3 regions of the Rossellomorea sp. H136 genome follow, and region 3 is predicted to be linked to each of the others. Evidence: predicted binding sites of a transcription regulator. Region 3 holds the regulator's gene; each other region holds the start of a gene.
The links. The regulator CtsR, encoded in region 3, represses protease genes until heat stress. The targets are predictions, from matches to a motif close to ATGGTCAATAAAGGTCAAACA.

Region 1: ACYH0O_RS07100 (ATP-dependent Clp protease ATP-binding subunit) is a predicted target of CtsR. The motif match lies at 3,144-3,164, and genes of this name have one in related genera.
Region 2: clpP (ATP-dependent Clp endopeptidase proteolytic subunit ClpP) is a predicted target of CtsR. The motif match lies at 2,808-2,828, and genes of this name have one in related genera.

What each region holds. Positions count from the first base shown of each region.
Region 1 covers NZ_CM166371.1:1,418,829-1,423,818, reverse strand. Annotated here, with positions in the region: one part of gene ACYH0O_RS07105 (IS3 family transposase) at 1-373, opposite strand, end outside; one part of gene ACYH0O_RS07105 (IS3 family transposase) at 373-745, opposite strand; gene ACYH0O_RS07100 (ATP-dependent Clp protease ATP-binding subunit) at 882-3,011, opposite strand; gene ACYH0O_RS07095 (catalase) at 3,661-4,990, opposite strand, start outside.
Region 2 covers NZ_CM166371.1:4,297,692-4,302,681, reverse strand. Annotated here, with positions in the region: gene ACYH0O_RS21710 (gluconeogenesis factor YvcK family protein) at 1-670, shown strand, start outside; gene whiA (DNA-binding protein WhiA) at 728-1,675, shown strand; gene ACYH0O_RS21700 (HPr family phosphocarrier protein) at 1,703-1,960, shown strand; gene clpP (ATP-dependent Clp endopeptidase proteolytic subunit ClpP) at 2,138-2,734, opposite strand; tRNA gene ACYH0O_RS21690 (tRNA-Arg) at 2,965-3,036, shown strand; gene ACYH0O_RS21685 (hypothetical protein) at 3,545-3,802, shown strand; gene rpoN (RNA polymerase factor sigma-54) at 4,224-4,990, shown strand, end outside.
Region 3 covers NZ_CM166371.1:105,753-110,742, reverse strand. Annotated here, with positions in the region: gene mcsB (protein-arginine kinase McsB) at 1-437, opposite strand, end outside; gene mcsA (protein-arginine kinase activator protein McsA) at 434-982, opposite strand; gene ACYH0O_RS00570 (CtsR family transcriptional regulator) at 1,002-1,463, opposite strand; rRNA gene rrf (5S ribosomal RNA) at 2,104-2,220, opposite strand; rRNA gene ACYH0O_RS00560 (23S ribosomal RNA) at 2,324-4,990, opposite strand, start outside.

The sequences.
Region 1 (4,990 bases), 1.3 Mb from region 3:
ATTTTCGTCACAAGGTGAAACTTTTTCATTAACCTTCTGATTTTTTTATGATTCATGATGACATCGTAATCATTCTCTAAAAACATTTTGATTTGAAGGGCGCCTACTTTTTCATCTTCCCGTTGAAAGATAGACCGAATTAATGTGACATCTTGTTCATCTTTCGCATTTTTCCATTCTTTTTTAGCCTTACACTTTAACCAGGCATAATAACCACTTCGGCTCACCCCGATAACGGTGCATAAATAGGAGACCACGTTCTTTAATCCATACTTGTTTATCACGTGCTCGATGAGCGTATAGACCTCTTGTGGAGCTATTTTTTCTTCTTCAACGCCTGGCTTTCGAGTTCTTCTAGCTTTTTTAAGAATTCATTCTCAGCCTCTAAGTAGTTGATCCGTGCTTCGGCTTTCTTAAGCTTTTCTTCAGTTGAAAGCTCTCGTTTTGTAGGTCGTCCTTGGCTTCCCTTGCCTCTTCGTTCCCCTTCTAATCCTGCTTTTCCATACTTCTCAAAGGTTTCACGCCACCTTTTTAACGAGCGTTTGGGTTGATCTTTGCCAATAATGGCGACATCAAATCCATGTTCCTCAAAAATTTGGCTAGGAAACTTTCCTTTCTGATATTCTTCGATAGCGATCTGTTTAAATGCAGGTTGATAGCTGATAGTACGGTCTGATACACGTAACACATTTGGGTTATTCTCAAGCTGCTTCATTTCCATTTCTGTGAATATACGATTACTCACTCGCTCACTCCGTTCATTGTCTTTGTTTCATTATAAACGGGTTTTATTTCTAGAAACAGAAAGAACCCGAATAACGGGGCACTTTTTTATAAGTGACCATTATTCGGGTTACAGTTCATAAAGGATGCTTCTTTTCTTATTTGACGATGATCTCATCGTTTTCGAGTGAAATGACTACGTCCGTTATGCCATCTTCATCAAGAAGTAAATCAGCGATTTTATCTTCCACTCTTTCCTGGATCACACGACGTAATGGGCGTGCACCGAAATCAGGATGATATCCCAGCTCAACGAGTTTACTCTTCGCATCTTCGTCAATGGTTACAGTAATCCCCTGCTCTTCAAGTTCAACTTGCAACTCGACCAGCATTAGATCAAGAATTTGAAGAAGCTCTTCTCTTTCAAGAGATTCAAATTCAATGATGCTGTCAAAACGGTTCAGGAACTCCGGCTTAAAGTAGGCACCGAGTGATTGAAGAATATTCGTTTCTTTAATCGCATCTGTACCCCCTGTATTAAAACCGACCACTGCTTCCTTCTTGTCCGTCACACCTGCGTTACTTGTCATGATAATCACAGTCTCTTTAAAGCTGACCGTTCTTCCCTGACTGTCTGTAAGTCGTCCATCTTCAAGAATTTGCAAGAACATGTGCTGAACATCCGGATGGGCTTTCTCGATTTCATCCAGGAGAATGATCGAATAAGGGTTCCTTCTTACCTTTTCAGTCAATTGCCCGGATTCCTCATGTCCTACATAGCCTGGAGGTGAACCGATCAGTTTAGATACTGAGTGTTTTTCCATGTACTCACTCATGTCTAATCGAAGCATCGAATCCTTAGATCCGAATAACTCTTCTGCCAGTGTTTTCGTTAATTCTGTTTTACCTACACCTGTTGGTCCTACAAAGAGGAAAGTACCAATTGGACGATGCTTCGCTTTCAATCCTGCACGGCTGCGGCGGATCGCTTTCGCTACTTTTCTCACTGCTTCTTCCTGTCCAATTACTTTACCCGCCAGGTTTTCTTCCAGTGCTTTCATTCGTTTCCGATCATCACTTTGCAGCTTCCCAACAGGAATACCCGTTTTCGATTCAACGATCGTCTGGATCAATTCTCTTTCTACAAGTGCTTTGGAGTCTGATCCACCTTCACCAACTTGTCTTTCTAATTCTGCTTCTTGATCGCGAAGGATAGCGGCTTGTTCATAGTTCTCTTCTTTTGTTGCCAGATCCTTCTTCTCTCTTACATCTTTCAATTTTTTAAGAAGGGCAGTCTTGTCTTTACCCTCTGACTGTAGATTTACTTTAGAACCTGCTTCATCCATTAAGTCAATGGCCTTATCCGGTAAGAATCGATCCTGAATATATCGATGGGATAGTTTCACACAAGCCTCAATGGCCTCGTCTGTAAACTCAACTCCATGATAGTCTTCATATTTATCTTTTAATCCTCTAAGGATTTCAATAGCTTCTTCAGGTGTCGGCTCATTGACCATGACCTGCTGTAAACGGCGCTCAAGTGCTGCGTCCTTTTCAATTTGGCGGTACTCCTTCAATGTGGTAGCCCCAATTACTTGCAATTCACCCCGGGCTAAAGCGGGTTTTAGAATGTTTCCGGCGTCCATAGAGCCTTCAGCGGAACCGGCTCCAACTAATTGATGAATCTCATCAATAAATAACATGACGTTTTGTCTATTCTGAAGTTCGTTGATGATGGCTTTTAAACGTTCTTCAAAAGAACCGCGAACCCCTGTACCGGCAGTTAGTGAAGCAACATCCATTACATACACTTCTTTATTTAATAACTTGGATGGAACATCACCTGCTACGATTTTAAGGGCCAACCCTTCAGCTATAGCCGTTTTACCCACGCCGGGCTCACCGATGAGTACCGGGTTATTCTTATTACGGCGATTCAAAATTTCAATGACGCGGTCCACTTCTTTGTCCCGCCCGATAACAGGGTCAATCAATCCAGCTTTAGCTGCTCCAGTCACATTGCGTCCAAACTGATCGAGAACGCCATTTCCTACATTTCCGCCTTTGGTTTGAGGAGATGATTGCTGATTATGGAAACCATGATTTGGGTTTCCTCCCGTGCTCATCCCTTTAAACAACTCATCAAACGGAAATCCTCCATGTATTCCAGAAGGTGTTTGCTGCTTTTGAAAGCAAGCTGAACATATCTTCATACTGGACTTGTGACCATTCACTTGCTTATAGACTTCAACTGTTGCTTGGTTGTGTTGACATACTTGGCATTTCATTAAACATGACCTCCTATGGTTGAATTTTTATATAAATATTTTTCAGATTGTATGATGGATAAGGTCAGTGTCGTAAGTATTCAATTAAACTAAGTTTGACTTTGACTTTCTTTGACCTTGTAAACATAGTATACTTTGACCTTTTTTGACTTTCAAGATTTTTGTTTATGGGAATTTTTTCATTTTCATCCGCTGATTTGCCTGTTGAGTGAAGAGTTTAGTAGGTATAACGAAGTGAATCAAGTGATTGATTTGGACGATGGAAAAATGGATTTGACTCCATATATATAAAGAGGCTGAGACAAAACTAAATAACCACGACATAAGAACGATTTCAGTGTAGGTTCTTAATACCGCTAATGATTTCCGTGCAAGACTTCTCTTTCCGCGGGTAGCCCGTGAGCCTCCTCGGCAAGCCTGCGGGGTCTCACATAAGCTACTCTCCCCGCAGGAGTCTTCGTCTTGCACTTCAATCAACCGCTGGAAAACGCCTAATATCTAAATGTACAAGAACAAATTAAAAACCCGAACTTTCTTGCCTCCTTTATAGCAAGTTAGTTCGGGTTTTACTTAGACTAAAACAATTTTGCCCCAGCCTCATTTCTCAAATAAAAGAGAGAGAATTACTCCTCTGTCTTCCTATTAAATCTTATACTAATTCGCGATCCCAATGACGGTGTTCTGCAATGGCTACTGTGAATTCTTTTGCAAATGACTTCATGTCTTCCCCAGTTACCACACCTGAGCCGCTGACACCTGCTTCTTCCAACCAGTGTATCCCTTCATGGGTTGCACCGATCGGTTTGAAGTGAGAATACGCTTCTTTGACAAAGTAGGTTGTATCTTGATAGAACTTTTTATCTACATTCTCTCCGCCTACTACGTAAAGGCTATCAAATATTACAGATTCCCCTGTTAAGAAGGTATGGTCCACTTCAAGCTCCGTACCGTCATCCCCTATTCTCGTCCCCAGCTTGTCACTGATGATTTCCGGCTGGGTGCCAACTTCTTTAAGAGCGGATAGTACCATTTTCACCTCTTCTCCTTTAAAGCCGTTTCCTACGATGACCCCTACTTTACGGGTAGCAGGTTTCTTGATCGTATTTTCCTGGCTTAAGGCTGGAGAGGATTTGATTACTTTTGAACCTTCTCCCCTAGGAACTTTCGCACTTATCGCTTCTGCAAAACCTTTTGCCAAATCCAGGCTTACATTGGCAAACATGTCGACTACCTGCTGTTGAACCGATTTGCTCTTCACTTTTCCAAGCTCGAAACTGAAGGCTTGAATGATATGCTCTTTCTCAGGCTCACTCATGCTATTCCAGAAAAGAGTAGCTTGTGAGAAGTGATCTTTGAAGCTTTCACTTCTTGTGCGGACTTTACGCCCTTCCATTTTCTCCTGATAGTGAGTGTAGCCTCCTTCTTCCTGACTCGCAGGCGCTGGTGTATTTTTAGCAAGTGAGTTGTTATGGTAGCTCACCTGACCCTTGTTAATCGTTTGACGGCCGTATCCATCACGCTGATTATTATGGAATGGGCACACCGGTCGGTTAATAGGGAGCTCATGGAAGTTAGGTCCACCTAGGCGGATTAATTGTGTATCAGTATAGGAGAAAAGGCGTCCTTGTAATAACGGATCATTTGAGAAATCAATCCCGGGAACAACGGAACCAGGATGGAAAGCCGCTTGCTCCGTTTCTGCAAACACATTGTCCACATTCCGATTAAGGGTCATTTTCCCAACGATTTTCACAGGAACTTCTTCTTCCGGCCATAGCTTGGTAGGATCAAGAACATCAAAGTCAAAGTTAAACTCATCTTCTTCCTTAATGAGCTGAACTCCCAGCTCGTACTCTGGATAATCGCCATTTTCGATGGACTCATACAAATCACGGCGGTGGAAATCCGGGTCTTTCCCGTTGATCTTCTGAGCCTCATCCCAAACGAGAGAGTGAGTTCCCAATACCGGCTTCCAGTGG
Region 2 (4,990 bases), 760 kb from region 3:
CCTTGCTTCCATTACAGGTGATTTTGTCCATGCGATTCAGGAAATGAGCAGGGTATTGAACGTGAAGGGGAAGGTGCTGCCCTCAGCCAATCAAAGCGTCATCTTAAAGGCGGAAATGGAGGATGGAACGATTGTCACGGGAGAATCGACCATTCCGAAAGCCGGTAAGAAGATCAAAAGGGTCTTCTTAAAGCCGGATTGCATCAAGCCACTGGGTGAAACCTTGCGGGCAATAAAGGAAGCCGACTTAATTGTGATGGGTCCGGGAAGCCTATATACTAGTATTTTACCGAATCTTCTTGTTCCGGGAATTGGCGATGCTGTATGCAGGGCGAAAGCGAAGAAAATGTATATTTGCAACATCATGACCCAGGCAGGGGAAACATTGGATTATTCAGCAAGTGATCACGTAAAGGCATTATATGATCATTTGGAAACGCCAAGTATTGATTATATCCTGGTCAACAAAAAGCAGGTACCCGATGAGGTGCAGGCCCGATATAGTGAAGAACAAGCGAGTCCTGTCCACTTTGATGTAGATAAATTGAAATCCATGGGCTTAGAAGTGATTGCAGAAGAGATTCTCTCCTATGACAACCATCTTGTTCGCCATAACACGGAGAAGGTCGCTGATATCATATATTCTTATCTTAAAAAATCAACCAGCTAAACTACAAAAATTTCTTTTGTATAAGGTTGTGCAAGCGTTTGCTAGGAGGTGATGGGGATGTCGTTTGCGTCCGAAACAAAAAAAGAACTGACCAATATTGAAGTGAAAGATTGCTGCGCCAATGCAGAATTATCCGCATTGATCCGAATGAATGGTTCGCTGTCATTCTCAAATCAAATGCTCGTCGTCAATATTCAAACCGAAAACGCCGCCATTGCCAGAAGAATCTATACATTGATCAAAAAGGGGTACGACACCCCGGTAGAGCTTCTGGTTCGAAAAAAGATGCGGCTGAAGAAAAACAATGTCTACATTGTACGAATCAAAGAAGATACTAAAAAGATTCTTGAAGAACTGAAAATCCTGGGTGAAAATTTCACCTTTATCCATAATATATCGGAAGACTTGATCAAAAAGAAATGTTGCAAACGTTCATATTTGAGAGGAGCGTTCCTTGCAGGTGGTTCGGTAAACAACCCGGAAACCTCATCGTATCATTTAGAAATCTTTTCACTTTATTCTGAACACAACGATGCGTTGTCCGAGCTGATGAATTCCTTCGGGTTGAATAGTAAAACCCTTGAACGAAAAAAAGGCTTCATTACGTATTTGAAGGAAGCAGAGAAAATTACGGAGTTCTTGAATATCATCGGGGCTCACAATGCCCTGCTGCGATTTGAGGATGTACGGATTGTCAGGGATATGAGAAATTCCGTTAACCGTCTTGTAAACTGTGAGACGGCTAACCTGAATAAAACCATCGGTGCTGCCTTAAGACAGGTCGAAAACATTAAGTTTATTGAAAGGCATGTAGGCTTACAGATATTACCCGATAAATTAAGGGAGATAGCAGAATTACGAGTGAATTATCAAGATGTTACGTTGAAAGAACTAGGGGAAATGGTGTCAGGCGGCACTATCAGTAAATCAGGGATTAATCACCGCTTACGTAAAATTGACCAGCTTGCTGAGAAACTCAGGGCGGGAGAAAAGATTCAAACCTAAATAAGGACAAAGGGGAGAGAAATGATTATGGTGGAAAAACAAGTAGAAGTAAAATTGAAGACAGGTCTTCAAGCACGACCGGCTGCATTATTCGTACAGGAGGCGAACCGCTTCTCATCTGAAATCTTCTTGGAAAAGGATGGGAAAAAGGTTAATGCGAAAAGCATCATGGGCTTAATGAGTTTAGCCATTTCTACGGGTACTTCCATTACGCTGGTAGCGGACGGAAGCGACGAAGAAGAAGCACTGGTTGCCCTCGAAGGTTTCGTTCAAAAAGAAGCATAAGATCAACTTCATACCCTTGAAAAGGCTGATGACCTGGGAGTGGTCATTGGCTTTTTTTAGTTCTACTTTCGAGAATGGATCAATCCTTCAGTTCACTGTTTCAAATTTTTAGACGCTAAACCTCCGCGGGTCAAAATAAAAACCCCCTTGCGAAATTGTGCAAGGGGGATTTCATGATTACTTATTATTCATATCGTTACGAGTGATGATACGATCGATCAATCCATATTCAAGCGCTCTTTCAGCTGTCATGAAGTTATCGCGATCTGTATCTTTTGAAATCACTTCAAGTGGTTGACCAGTGCGATCAGCCAGGATTTGATTCAGTTTTTCACGTAGGAATAGAATACGCTTCGCTGCGATTTCGATTTCTGTAGCTTGACCTTGAGCTCCACCAAGTGGTTGGTGAATCATGACTTCAGCGTTCGGAAGGGCTAATCGCTTGCCTTTCGCACCTGCTGCAAGAAGGAACGCACCCATTGAAGCAGCCATACCGATACAAATCGTTTGTACATCAGGCTTGATGTATTGGATCGTATCATAGATTGCCATACCCGCTGTGATACTTCCGCCAGGAGAGTTTATGTAAATTGAAATATCCTTCTCCGGGTTTTCAGATTCAAGGAAAAGAAGCTGTGCTACAATAGAGTTTGCCACATTGTCATCAATGCCGCTTCCAAGCATGATTACACGGTCTTTCAATAAACGTGAATAAATGTCATACGCACGTTCACCGCGGTTTGTTTGTTCAATTACTGTAGGAATTAAATTCATCCTCGTTCCTCCTTAGAAATCCTTTTTTATTTTTCTGAATAACTTATTCACTTTGTACTGTAATCATACACCCATGGTCAATAAAGGTCAAACTAAACGCTTCCTTTATTACACTGTATATAAATCCTTTCTACATCATACCCACTCATTCCTTTTTTAAACAATAAAACGTATTGCAAACAAGCAATTTCTAGCTTATAATATATATTCGTGACAGTCATTCATTTCATGCCCTCGTGGTGCAACGGATAGCACGTAAGATTCCGGTTCTTAAAATGGGGGTTCGATTCCCTCCGAGGGCGTACTAAATCTAATGAGTTCCGGTTCCTGTGTTTGTAATGAGTTTTTACAAGCATAGGAGCTTTTTTGTATTTGGGGGTCTACATAAGATCCTCTCTTTGAGACGAGGCTGGGACAAAAGTTTTTTAGCCTAAGTCAAACCCGAACAAACCTGCTTCTTAGAGTGCAGATTTGTTCGGGTTTATTATTTATTTTCGAAATTTGATTTTAGCTGTTTCCAGCGGTTGATTGGAGTGCAAGACGAAGACTCCTGCGGGAAAGGAGATTATGTGAGACCCCGCAGGCTTGCCGAGGAGGCTCACGGGCTACCCGCGGAAAGCGTAGTCTTGCACGGAAATCATTAGCGGTATGAAGAACCTACACTTCTATTGTTCGTCTTTTTATCGTGGTTTTTTAGTTCTATCCCAGCCTCGTTTTTTTACGTAAAATAGAACCAATATTCTCCACTTTTTCCTCACACGATTATCCTATTTTCTTAATAATATAGTTAAGGAAGGGGGGTGATTGTAGATGTCGATAAAAGAAGAAAGCTTTAATGAATTGATGTTCGCATTGATGAAGGCTAAGGAAGAAGGAATTGAAATTGAATTGATAACGGCTGCACCCCCACCAGCTGGTAGGCCGCCAAATATTAGAGGTGTCGTCAAAAAAGTAAGTTGTGGAACATTTGTACTAGAGCTGTCTGGTCCTCCTAATCGAAAAGGAATTTACTCCATACCACATCTTATTGGGTTCGTTCCAGTTTCCGATGATGTTGATGAAGTTTAAAAAAGGCACTTTAATAATTCCCAAAAATATTATAGCGTAAGGGAGTGTCTTATAGAAATATTTAGGACAAGTATACTCACTATTATACTCCGATGACATTTGGAGGCTGTAAATACGTTTAAGTTTCCTGTTCTGAGAAATGAGGGTTCGATCCCCTCTGGGGGTGTACTGTAGTTCAAATTAGTTCCTGAGTTTGTAGGGATATTTTACAAGCGTTGGGGCTTTTTTTCTTTGAGTATTCTTTACTTTAATTTGTATTTACTAAAAAGCCTGTTGTTATTACAGTTTTTATTTAAACAAACCTACGCTATGAAAGTTATGGGGAGACATATATATAGTACAACCCCACCAACTACCAACTAATTCCCATTAACGAACAACGTTTTTTATTGTAGAATAAATAAATGGGAGGTAAAGAATCATGAATTTGAAAGCAGGACTTTTTCAAAATCAACAATTAAAACTTCAAATGACGCAACAGCTTTCTCAAGCCATCACCATCCTCCAATATTCTACGATGGAACTGAATGCTTATCTAGAAGCTAAGCAATTGGAGAATCCCCTTATACAAATAGAACCGCCTAAGCAAGACCCCCTTCATCAACGAGAACCTCACACGTTTAAACGAAACGCCGGCAATCGCGAAAACACGGTGGATTGGTACGAATATGTTTCCGTGCCAAAGAGATCCCTTGCGGATGCATTATCTGTTCAATTAAATTTGAAATCGCTTACTTCTCGGGATGAAAAGGTAATGAAAGAACTAATTTACAGCCTGGATGACAACGGGTATTTACGTATAGATGAAGAATCATTCATTGAAAACCATCATTTGGAGATGGTTCAACTGGGAGCCTATATTAATAGGTTGCAAGATTTAGAGCCTGCCGGGATTGGAGCCAGATCTTTGCAAGAGTGTATATCTCTTCAGTTGCAACGTAAAGCCAATGTCCCTCCTCTGGTTACGATGATCATAGAAAACCATTTTCAGGCTTTTGCCGAAAAGAAATGGAAAACAATCGCCAGGGAACTTAATGTTGAATTAAAAGACATACAGCATGCGGCTGATTATATTCAGTGTTGTAACCCAAGACCAGGTTCAAAGTATTCACAGCATGTCGCTGAATATATTATTCCTGAACTTGTTGTAAAAGTGATCGATGGTCATACGGTAGCCGTATCCTTATA
Region 3 (4,990 bases):
TCAATCTGATTCGCTCTCTGTAAAGCTTCCTTCAATTGCAACCCTGGATATAAACACTGTATTCGAATATGGTCCTCTTCGTTTACCATTATGCTAATATCTTCTTCACTGGATAGAAGGACGGCCCCATAATTCGTGTCTTCAGCTAAGTTAGGACTAATAAGGTGTTTCTCCATCAATACCCTCTTTTGGAGAGGCTGAATCTCACTTGTAGCTAAAAATTCTAATTCTCCTAAATTCTTTGGGTATAAAGAGAGCTTATCCTTCACGCGATCCACGATCTCTTCAGCTTCTTCAGAAGAATATAAAGTGGAAAAACGAAAGGCCGTCATGTTTCTTGCGAGCCGGACCCGTGAACTAAGGACAATATCTGAATTCGGACCTTCTTCATTCATCCAGGAGCTAACAGCATTTTGTAAAAATTTCTCCAGACTCATCCTTTATCTCCTCCCTCTTTATGAACATCTTTCTCCAGGGAGCGAATTTCGTCTCGTATCTCTGCTGCTTTTTCGAACTCTTCATCCGCAATCATCCTTTGCAGATCCGATTTCAACTGCTGAATCTTTTTCTTGATGTGAATGGCTCCACCCATGCGTTCCGGAACCTTTCCGTGGTGCTCCACATTGCCACTATGAACACGCTTTAAAAGAGGAGTAAGTTCATCTTTAAACGTTTCATAGCAATGAGCACAGCCAAAGCGTCCTACATTAATGAATTGCTGAAAAGTCATTTTACACTTTTCACATTGTAATACCTCTGTCTTTGGAATTTCTGTTTCTTTTGCCTGCTTAAATGCAGGGGCTATATTAAGAAGACCTGCCAATAGGTTGTTCACAGAGAACCCGGAAGAAGAATCAAACATAAACATTTCACCCTTATCCTGAGCGCATTGTTCACATAAATGAACCTCTGTCTTTTCCCCATTTATCACCTTGGTAAAATGAAGGGTTGCAGGTCTTTCATTACACTCTTGACAAACCATCCTACTCACCTCTCAAAACTTACTCATACTTCAATGTATCCAGCATGGCTCTGAGCATTCTTCCCCTCAATACATCCCGTTCAGGTAAATCCACCATGATCACCGAACGGTCCATTACGCTCAGCATAATCTTCGCTTCCCGTTCAGAAATAATATCCTCTTCCACCAATCGAAACACAATATCTGCCGCCGTATTCTGACTGATGGTCTGTGTTATTAAAGCTACTAGCTGGTCAATAAGATGAACTTGATCGTGGGCCTTCACCTTCATGATTCGGATGTAGCCTCCGCCACCTCGTTTACTTTCTACTACATACCCTCGTTCTATCGTAAACCGGGTATTGATCACATAATTAATTTGAGAAGGAACACATTGAAACTTATCAGCGATCTCACTTCTTTTAATCTCGACTATCTCACTTTCATTCAGTTCTAAAACATTCTTTAAATAACGTTCAATGATGTCGGATATGTTCCTCATCAAACCTCCTCCTCATTTTGACTTTGACTATATTTGACTATAATTATACAACCGTGTTTTAAACTTTGCAATTATGAAGTATGACCTTAGAAGTTTTCCTGTTTTAGGAAGGTTTTAAACGTGAAAATGTGAGATTGTTGGATAGAAATAGGGAAATGGGGCATTGAGATTTTGTTGGGAAGTGTGGTGGTAAGGGCTGGGGGTTGTTTTTAGGGATGGGATGTTTGGAGGGAGTGCCGATTTGAAGTGTGATGGATGAGTGTAGAGGATATTGTGGTGGTGTATGATAAAGAAAGAGTAAAAATATATTAATTTGGATGGATCTTTTCTTAAAAGTTGTGGCTAGTCTGTGGGGAATATAGAAAATGCTTTTTTTGTATCAAAGCTGGTTTTTTTCAGAGGTGAACTGAGTGTTTATAGTCGTGGATTCGTGGTAATTGCGTCGTTTTCGGATATTATTGCGTCAGTTTTTCGTGTTATGCGTCTTTTACCAATCATCACCTAACCTCTAGTATGATTATCAACTAATTAAATTATCTTTTCCAAAGCTTAGCTGAATAGGGGATTGATGTTCAATCTACAATCTTATAAATTCAAACCACAAAAAAGAGTAACTCAATGAGCTACTCTTTTCACATTTGCCTGGCGACGTCCTACTCTCACAGGGGGAGATCCCCCAACTACCATCGGCGCTGAAGAGCTTAACTTCCGTGTTCGGCATGGGAACGGGTGTGACCTCTTCGCCATTGTCACCAGACGAATTATTCAATTGAAGGATTGTTCCTTCAAAACTAGATAAAGAATTGATGTCAAGAAAGCCGAATATCGACCAATTGTTGTTCATTTAAAAATGACTCTTTGTGGTTAAGTCCTCGATCGATTAGTATCAGTCAACTCCACATGTCGCCATGCTTCCATCTCTGACCTATCTACCTAGTCATCTTCTAGGGATCTTACTCACATACGTGATGGGAAATCTCATCTCGAGGGGGGCTTCATGCTTAGATGCTTTCAGCACTTATCCCTTCCGCACATAGCTACCCAGCGATGCCTTTGGCAAGACAACTGGTACACCAGCGGTGCGTCCATCCCGGTCCTCTCGTACTAAGGACAGCTCCTCTCAAATTTCCTGCGCCCACGACGGATAGGGACCGAACTGTCTCACGACGTTCTGAACCCAGCTCGCGTACCGCTTTAATGGGCGAACAGCCCAACCCTTGGGACCGACTACAGCCCCAGGATGCGATGAGCCGACATCGAGGTGCCAAACCTCCCCGTCGATGTGGACTCTTGGGGGAGATAAGCCTGTTATCCCCGGGGTAGCTTTTATCCGTTGAGCGATGGCCCTTCCATGCGGAACCACCGGATCACTAAGCCCGACTTTCGTCCCTGCTCGACTTGTAGGTCTCGCAGTCAAGCTCCCTTGTGCCTTTACACTCTGCGAATGATTTCCAACCATTCTGAGGGAACCTTTGGGCGCCTCCGTTACTCTTTAGGAGGCGACCGCCCCAGTCAAACTGCCCACCTGACACTGTCTCCCACCCCGATAAGGGGCGCGGGTTAGAATTTCAATACAGCCAGGGTAGTATCCCACCGATGCCTCCACCGAAGCTGGCGCTCCGGCTTCCAAGGCTCCTACCTATCCTGTACAAGCTGTACCAAAATTCAATATCAGGCTACAGTAAAGCTCCACGGGGTCTTTCCGTCCTGTCGCGGGTAACCTGCATCTTCACAGGTACTATAATTTCACCGAGTCTCTCGTTGAGACAGTGCCCAGATCGTTACGCCTTTCGTGCGGGTCGGAACTTACCCGACAAGGAATTTCGCTACCTTAGGACCGTTATAGTTACGGCCGCCGTTTACTGGGGCTTCGATTCGCACCTTCGCTTGCGCTAAGCACTCCTCTTAACCTTCCAGCACCGGGCAGGCGTCAGCCCCTATACTTCGCCTTACGGCTTCGCAGAGACCTGTGTTTTTGCTAAACAGTCGCCTGGGCCTATTCACTGCGGCTCTCTCGGGCTTGCACCCTACCAGAGCACCCCTTCTCCCGAAGTTACGGGGTCATTTTGCCGAGTTCCTTAACGAGAGTTCTCTCGCTCACCTTAGGATTCTCTCCTCGCCTACCTGTGTCGGTTTGCGGTACGGGCACCTTTTTCCTCGCTAGAGGCTTTTCTTGGCAGTGTGGAATCAGGAACTTCGCTACTATAATTCGCTCGCTATCACAGCTCAGCCTTCACGATGATGGGATTTGCCTCATCATCAGCCTAACTGCTTAGACGCACATATCCAGCAGTGCGCTTACCCTATCCTCCTGCGTCCCCCCATTGCTCAAACGGAAAAGAGGTGGTACAGGAATATCAACCTGTTGTCCATCGTCTACGCCTATCGGCCTCGACTTAGGTCCCGACTAACCCTGAGCGGACGAGCCTTCCTCAGGAAACCTTAGGCATTCGGTGGATGGGATTCTCACCCATCTTTCGCTACTCATACCGGCATTCTCACTTCTAAGCACTCCACCAGTCCTTACGGTCTAGCTTCGCAGTCCTTAGAACGCTCTCCTACCACTGACACCTAAAGGTGTCAATCCACAGCTTCGGTGATACGTTTAGCCCCGGTACATTTTCGGCGCAGAGTCACTCGACCAGTGAGCTATTACGCACTCTTTAAATGGTGGCTGCTTCTAAGCCAACATCCTGGTTGTCTAAGCAACTCCACATCCTTTTCCACTTAACGTATACTTTGGGACCTTAGCTGGTGGTCTGGGCTGTTTCCCTTTCGACTACGGATCTTATCACTCGCAGTCTGACTCCCATGGATAAGTCTTTGGCATTCGGAGTTTGTCTGAATTCGGTAACCCGATGAGGGCCCCTAGTCCAAACAGTGCTCTACCTCCAAGACTCTTACACATGAGGCTAGCCCTAAAGCTATTTCGGAGAGAACCAGCTATCTCCAAGTTCGATTGGAATTTCTCCGCTACCCACACCTCATCCCCGCACTTTTCAACGTGCGTGGGTTCGGACCTCCATTCAGTGTTACCTGAACTTCATCCTGGACATGGGTAGATCACCTGGTTTCGGGTCTACGACCACATACTCAATTCGCCCTATTCAGACTCGCTTTCGCTGCGGCTCCGTCTCATCGACTTAACCTTGCATGGGATCGTAACTCGCCGGTTCATTCTACAAAAGGCACGCCATCACCCGTTAACGGGCTCTGACTACTTGTAGGCACACGGTTTCAGGTTCTATTTCACTCCCCTTCCGGGGTGCTTTTCACCTTTCCCTCACGGTACTGGTTCACTATCGGTCACTAGGGAGTATTTAGCCTTGGGAGATGGTCCTCCCAGCTTCCGACGGGATTTCACGTGTCCCGCCGTACTCAGGATCCACTCAAGAGAGAATGAAGTTTCAACTACAGGGTTGTTACCTTCTTTGACGAGCCTTTCCAGACTTCTTCGTCTACTTCATTCCTTTGTAACTCCGTATAGAGTGTCCTACAACCCCAAGAGGCAAGCCTCTTGGTTTGGG